Regions from separate parts of the Zoogloea oryzae genome, predicted to be linked through region 1. Evidence: predicted binding sites of a transcription regulator. Region 1 holds the regulator's gene; each other region holds the start of a gene.
What was found. Region 1 encodes HrcA, which represses chaperone genes, less so after heat shock. Its sites were predicted from a motif close to TNTTAGCACTCNNNGNCNNNGAGTGCTAANA; they were not measured.

Region 1 (2,265 bases):
ATCTCGATGCAGCAGTGATCGGGCAACGTGATCGGCCGGGCGGTGAGCGCGTGGGGGCACATGGGCACCAGCGCAATGCCTTCGACGCTGGGGTGGAGGATCGGCCCGTTGGCCGACAGCGCGTAGGCCGTCGATCCGGTGGGGGTCGAGACGATCATGCCGTCGGAGCGCTGGGTGTAGACGAACTCGCCGTCGACACGCAGGTCGAATTCGATCATCCGGCCCAGCTCACCCTTGTTGACCACCACGTCGTTGAGGGCCACCGTATGGAACACCCGTTGCCCGCCGCGCAGCACTTCGGCGTCGAGCAGGATGCGGGATTCTTCGGTGTAGCGGCCCTGGAGGATCTCGCCGATCTTGTCGAGGGCGACCTCGCGGGAGATGTCGGTGAGAAAGCCCAGCCGGCCCTGATTGACGCCCGCCAGCGGCACGTTATAAGCAGCGAGCCGGCAGGCGCTGTTGAGCAGGGTGCCGTCACCGCCGAGCACCACGGCCAGATCCGCCCTGGCACCGATCTCGTCGTAGCTCGCCACCGTGAAACCCGCCGTGAGACCGGTGGAACTCGCGGTTCCCTGCTCGATCAACACGGCAATGCCGAGGCCGCGCAAATAATTGGCCAGCCGAAGCACCGCCTCGGCCACTTCAGGGCTCTGATACTTGCCGATCAGTGCGATAGTCTTGAACTCGCAGGTCATGCATTGATTAAACCACATTCTGCCGCGTGCTCCTGCTTCTCATGAACGCAGGCCTTCTCTTAGAATCGCCGGGAACCATCCATCTGCCGCCATGACCCGTCTCGACCAACGCTCGCAAATCCTCCTGAAGACCCTGGTGGAGCATTACATCGCCGAAGGCCAGCCCGTCGGGTCGCGGGCCCTGTCGCGCTATTCGGGCCTGCAACTGTCGCCGGCCACGGTGCGCAACGTGATGTCCGACCTGGAGGAGCTGGGCTTCATCACCAGCCCGCACACCTCCGCCGGGCGGATTCCCACGCCCCTGGGCTATCGTTTTTTTGTGGACAGCCTGCTCACCGTACAGCCCATCGGCACCGGCCAGCTCCATGAACTCCAGGGCCAGATCCAGCCCGGCGAGCCCCAGCGCGTGCTCAATGCCGCCTCCCAGCTGCTGTCGGGCCTCACCCACTTCGCCGGCGTCGTCGTCTCGCCCAAGCAGGACGTGCCGAGGATCCGCCAGATCGAGTTCGTCAGCCTGTCCGACACCCGCATCCTGCTGATCCTTGTCACCAGCGCCGGCGACGTGCAGAACCGCATCCTGTTTACCAAGCGCGCCTACAGCCCGTCGGAGCTCGTCACCGCCGCCAACTACCTCAACCAGCACTTCGCGGGCCTCGCCTTCGACGAGATCCGCACCCGCATCCAGGACGAGCTCAAGCAGCTGCGCACCGACATGACCGAGCTGATGAGCGCGGCCGTCGAAGCCGGCAGCGAGGCGCTGGAGGAAACCCGCAGCACCTACGTAATCTCGGGCGAAACCAACCTGCTCGATGCCGAGGATCTGTCGTCGAACATGGCCCGCCTGCGTGAGCTCTTCAAGCTCTTCGAGCAGAAGACCGGGCTGATGCAGCTCCTCGACATCTCCAACCGCGCCCAGGGCGTGCAGATTTTCATCGGTGGCGAGAGCGGCCTTAGCCCGCTGGACGACTGCAGCGTCGTCACCGCTCCCTACGAGGTGGACGGCCAGCTGGTCGGCTCGGTCGGCGTGATCGGCCCCACCCGGATGGCCTACGAACGGGTGATCCCGATCGTGGACGTCACCGCCCGCCTCATTTCAAGCGCCCTCTCCGGGCAAAACTGAACCTGAAAGCTCCCCGATGACCCGATTCTGGCAAGCGCCAGCGCACACCCACGGCAAGGCGCCGCGTACCGGCATCCTGCTGGTCAATCTCGGCACCCCCACCGCCCCCACGGCGGCCGCCCTGCGCCCGTATCTGCGACAGTTCCTGTCCGACCCGCGGGTCGTGGAGATCCCACGCTTCGTGTGGTGGCCGATCCTCCACGGCATCATCCTGCGCACCCGTCCGGCCAAGTCGGCCGCCAAGTACGCCAGCGTGTGGACGGACGAAGGCTCGCCCCTCAAGGCCCACACCGAGAAGCAGGCCAAGCTCCTGAAGGGCTTTTTCGCCAATGCGGGCGAGCGGGATCTCGTCGTCGAATGGGCGATGCGCTACGGCCAGCCGTCGATCCGCACCCAGCTCGACGCCATGCGCGCCGCCGGCTGCACGCGCATCCTCGTGGTGCCGCTCTA
Region 2 (2,265 bases), on a different contig from region 1:
GCCCTGGCTGCGCAGCACCCTAGGCCTGCGGCACGACGAGGTGGATGCTCGCGTCACCGCCACCGGCGGCGAGTTCAACCTCGCCAACGGCGGCAAGGCCCGCGCCGGTCAGACCAGCCCCAAGCTGGGCGTGGTGCTGGGCCCCTTCGCGCTGCCCGCGCCCACCGAGTTCTACGCCAACTGGGGGCAGGGCTTCCACAGCAACGATGCCCGCGGCGCCACCAGCACCACCAATCCGGCCGACGGCAGCGCGATCAGCCGGGTGCCGCTGCTGGTGCGCGCCCGGGGCGCCGAGCTGGGCCTGCGCAGCACGCCGCTGCCGGGCTGGCAGACCAGCGTGTCGGTGTGGCAGATGGCGCTGGCCTCCGAGCTGGTGTTCATCGGCGACGAGGGCGTCACCGAGCCCAAGGGCGCGTCGCGCCGCCACGGGCTGGAGTGGTCCAACGAGCTGGCGCTGCCCGCCGGGATCAGCGTCGATACGTCGCTGGCCCTGTCGCAGGCGCGCTTCCGCGAGGCCAATCCGGACAACGGCGGCACCCGCGTGCCCAACGCGATCCCGGTGGTGGCGTCGGTGGGGGCGGCGCTGGACCCCGGCGGACGCTGGTTTGCCGGCGCGCGCCTGCGCTACCTGGGCGCCTATCCGCTCGAAGAGACCGGGCGCGAGAAATCCACGCCCTTCTGGATGGCCAACCTGCGGGTCGGCTATCGGCTGGCGCCCGGCAGCCAGCTCTCCCTCGACGTGCTCAACCTGTTCGACCGCAAGGCCAACGACATCGAATACTGGGGCGGCGCCTGCACCCGCAGCGAATCGGCCAGCGGCGCTTGCGGTGGCGGCATCGACGGCCGGCTGGTGCATCCGCTGGAGCCGCGCACCCTGCGGCTGGCGCTCAGGATCGGGTTCTGAGCGGGCGAACGAAAAAAATACAAATCGCCACACTTGAAATGCGCCACACCCGACCCTATTATTAGCACTCGTCGGCGGTGAGTGCTAACAGCCTTCCGCCACCCCGATGCCAGTACCCGATTGCTGGCCAAGTTTTTTTCTGGCGGGCTCCGGCCCGGATTGAACCAAGCAGGAGATCTCTACATGAAAATCCGTCCCTTGCATGATCGCGTGATCGTCAAGCGTGTTGAAGCTGAGCGCACCACCTCCAGCGGCATCGTCATCCCCGACTCCGCCGGCGAGAAGCCCGATCAGGGCGAAGTGCTGGCTGTCGGCAACGGCAAGATCCTCGAGAGCGGCGAAGTGCGCAAGATGGATGTCAAGGTTGGCGACCGCGTCCTGTTCGGCAAGTACGCTGGCCAGACCGTCAAGGTCGATGGTCAGGAACTGCTGGTGATGCGCGAAGAAGACATCATGGGCGTGCTGGAGGCCTGAGCCTCGCCGTCTGCGTCTTTCAACCTCATTTAAAGAATTCCGGAGAAACACACAATGGCAGCTAAAGAAGTCAAGTTTGGCGATTCCGCCCGTGCCCGCATGGTCGAAGGCATCAACGTCCTGGCCGACGCGGTCAAGGTGACCCTGGGCCCGAAGGGCCGCAACGTGGTGCTCGAGCGCTCCTTCGGCGCCCCGACCGTCACCAAGGACGGCGTCTCCGTCGCCAAGGAAATCGAACTGAAGGACAAGTTCGCCAACATGGGCGCCCAGATGGTCAAGGAAGTCGCTTCCAAGACCTCCGACATCGCCGGTGACGGCACCACCACCGCCACCGTGCTGGCCCAGTCCATCGTCCGCGAAGGCATGAAGTTCGTCGCCGCCGGCATGAACCCGATGGACCTGAAGCGCGGCATCGACAAGGCTGTCGTCGCCACCCTGGAAGAGCTGAAGAAGCTCTCCAAGCCCTGCTCCACCAACAAGGAAATCGCCCAGGTCGGCTCCATCTCCGCCAACAGCGATTCCTCCATCGGCGACATCATCGCCAACGCGATGGAAAAGGTCGGCAAGGAAGGCGTCATCACCGTTGAAGACGGCAAGTCCCTGCAGAACGAACTCGACGTCGTCGAAGGCATGCAGTTCGACCGCGGCTACCTGTCCCCGTACTTCATCAACAACCCCGACAAGCAGGTTGCCGTCCTCGACAACCCGTTCGTCCTGCTCTTCGACAAGAAGATCTCCAACATCCGTGACCTGCTGCCGGTGCTCGAGCAAGTCGCCAAGGCCGGCCGTCCGCTGCTGATCATCGCCGAAGACGTCGATGGCGAAGCCCTGGCCACCCTGGTTGTTAACAACATCCGCGGCATCCTCAAGACCTGCGCCGTCAAGGC
Region 3 (2,265 bases), on a different contig from region 1:
GGCGTCGCTCATCGGGCGAGCTCCGGCTCGGGCGCATTGCGGGCGGCAGGCTCGGGCTCGGCGGCGTGGAGGCCGGCGGCAAGCGCCACCAGCACGGCTTCGTCGCACACCGGGCAGACGCGGTAATAGGCGCCGGGGCCGGTGGCGAAATCCATCGATGCGGGATCGACCGGGCTGTGGCAGTGGGGGCAGATGAAGCGCGGCATGGTGAAACCTTTGAAACCCTCTTTAAGCTGTAATAATATACAGCCAATGCCGGATTTCAAGCTCGGCGTGCAGTCGCCCATGCGAATCCCGTCAGGGCGCGCCGCGAGCGGGCGGATCGTCGCCCCAGTCGGCAAACCAGTCGGTCAGCGGGCGAGTTTCGCCCAGGGCGGCGAGCCGGCGGTCCACGGCGTCGTGGTTGCCCCACACCACCCCGGCCAGTTCGCCTGCGGCTTCCTGCTTCTCGATGTCGTGGCAGTACAGGCCCTTGTCGCGCTCGATGTAGAAGCCGTAGGTGCGGCAGGCCACCGGACGGCTGAGATACACCGGGCAGGCGCCGCTGGCCTCGTCCAGCATCGGGCAGACCACCGGGCGCGCCGCACCATCGGCCAGCGCGGCCACGCGGCGGCGGATTTCGTCCAACTGGGCGGGCGGCAGCGCGACCAGCCCGTCCCGCAGCAGCGCCCATTCGGCGGCGGTGAGGCTGGGCACGCTGGCGAGGCGCCGGCAGCAGGTGTCGCAGCCCTTGGCGCACAGCCAGTCGGGTTGCCCGGCGCGGATCATTCCGACCCGCTGGTCGATGTCGTCGTGAAGCTGGATGAGTTCGGCGGTGTGGTGCACGGTTCGTCCTCGGGGCTGGCGCGGGCGGCGCCTCAGGTAGCGACGGGAAGATAACAGCGCGGGCCGCGACGGGCCAGCGGGCGAAGCACCACCGCGGCATGCAGTCCGCCCCGCAGCGGCCGTAAACAACGGGCGCGGGCGTCGCCCGTGCGGTATGGAAAATCCCCTGCCGCGGAACCAATCGCCCCCTTAGCACTCACAGGCAGGGAGTGCTAACATCTGGGTGAAGGAGGTTGTTACTGATGTCCCATACCTTGTCGTTTCCCGTCCCGTCCGCGGTTGGCAGCCTGGATCAATACATCCAGAGCGTGAATCGCATCCCGCTGCTGACCGAGAAGGAAGAATCCGACCTCGCCCACAGCTTCCGGGAGAACGAGGATCTGGATGCGGCGCGCAAGCTGGTCATGTCCCACTTGCGGCTGGTGGTTGCCATTGCCCGGGGTTACCTCGGCTACGGCCTGCCCCACGCCGACCTCATCCAGGAAGGCAACGTCGGCCTGATGAAGGCCGTGAAGCGCTTCGACCCGGACCGCGGCGTGCGGCTGGTGTCCTTCGCGATCCACTGGATCAAGGCCGAGATCCACGAATACATCGTCAAGAACTGGCGGCTGGTCAAGATCGCCACCACCAAGGCGCAGCGCAAGCTGTTCTTCAACCTGCGCGGCCTGAAGGCGAGCAGCAGCACGCTGCAGGGCGAGGAAGTCCGCACCATCGCCGAGCAGCTCGGGGTCAAGCCCGAGGAAGTGCGCGAGATGGAAACCCGCCTGTCCGGCGGCGACGTGGCGCTCGAATCCGGCCCCGAAGACGAAGAGGAGCGCTTCGCGCCCATCGCCTACCTGGCCGACCCGCACGCCGAGCCGTCCGAGGTGATCGCCCAACGCGAGTACGCCCGCCTGCAGGATAGCGGGCTGCATGAGGCCCTGGCCGCGCTGGATGACCGCAGCCGCACCATCGTCCAGCGCCGCTGGCTGGCCGAAGGCGACGCCGCCACCCTGCACGAGCTGGCCGCCGAATATGGCGTGTCCGCCGAGCGCATCCGCCAGATCGAAGCCAAGGCGATGCAGAAGATGCGCACCCAGCTGGTGGCGCTGGCCTGATCCAGGCGCAGGCAACGGTAAAAAGGGCGACCTCCGGGTCGCCCTTTTGTTTTCTGTCCTCACCCGGCAAGAACCGGATAGGCACAGATTGACCAGATTGAAAATTCGACAGGTACAGATTTCAGGTCGGGTTACTTGCCCGCCAGCAGCTTGCGGATGTCGCCGGCGATCACCTCGGGCTTCTCGCCGTGCTTCACGTAGAGCCGCAACCGGCCCTGGGGATCGAACACGTAGGTGCCGGTGGAGTGATCGACGGTGTAGGCCTTGCCGCTCACGTCGCCCTGCTTCTGGTAGAAGACCTTGAAATCCTTGGCCACCGCGGCGGTGGTCGCCGCATCGCCGA

Region 2: the regulator HrcA is predicted to act here: its motif matches at 964-994, upstream of QQK25_RS04070 (co-chaperone GroES).
Region 3: the regulator HrcA is predicted to act here: its motif matches at 1,013-1,043, upstream of rpoH (RNA polymerase sigma factor RpoH).

The regions. Positions count from the first base shown of each region.
Region 1 covers NZ_BSPX01000015.1:11,171-13,435, reverse strand. Annotated here, with positions in the region: gene QQK25_RS06935 (NAD kinase) at 1-695, opposite strand, end outside; gene hrcA (heat-inducible transcriptional repressor HrcA) at 787-1,815, shown strand; gene hemH (ferrochelatase) at 1,832-2,265, shown strand, end outside.
Region 2 covers NZ_BSPX01000007.1:1,830-4,094, forward strand. Annotated here, with positions in the region: gene QQK25_RS04065 (TonB-dependent receptor) at 1-904, shown strand, start outside; gene QQK25_RS04070 (co-chaperone GroES) at 1,088-1,378, shown strand; gene groL (chaperonin GroEL) at 1,433-2,265, shown strand, end outside.
Region 3 covers NZ_BSPX01000069.1:11,803-14,067, forward strand. Annotated here, with positions in the region: gene QQK25_RS18030 (ATP-dependent helicase) at 1-12, opposite strand, end outside; gene QQK25_RS18035 (hypothetical protein) at 9-206, opposite strand; gene QQK25_RS18040 (YkgJ family cysteine cluster protein) at 298-825, opposite strand; gene rpoH (RNA polymerase sigma factor RpoH) at 1,068-1,922, shown strand; gene QQK25_RS18050 (SCO family protein) at 2,054-2,265, opposite strand, start outside.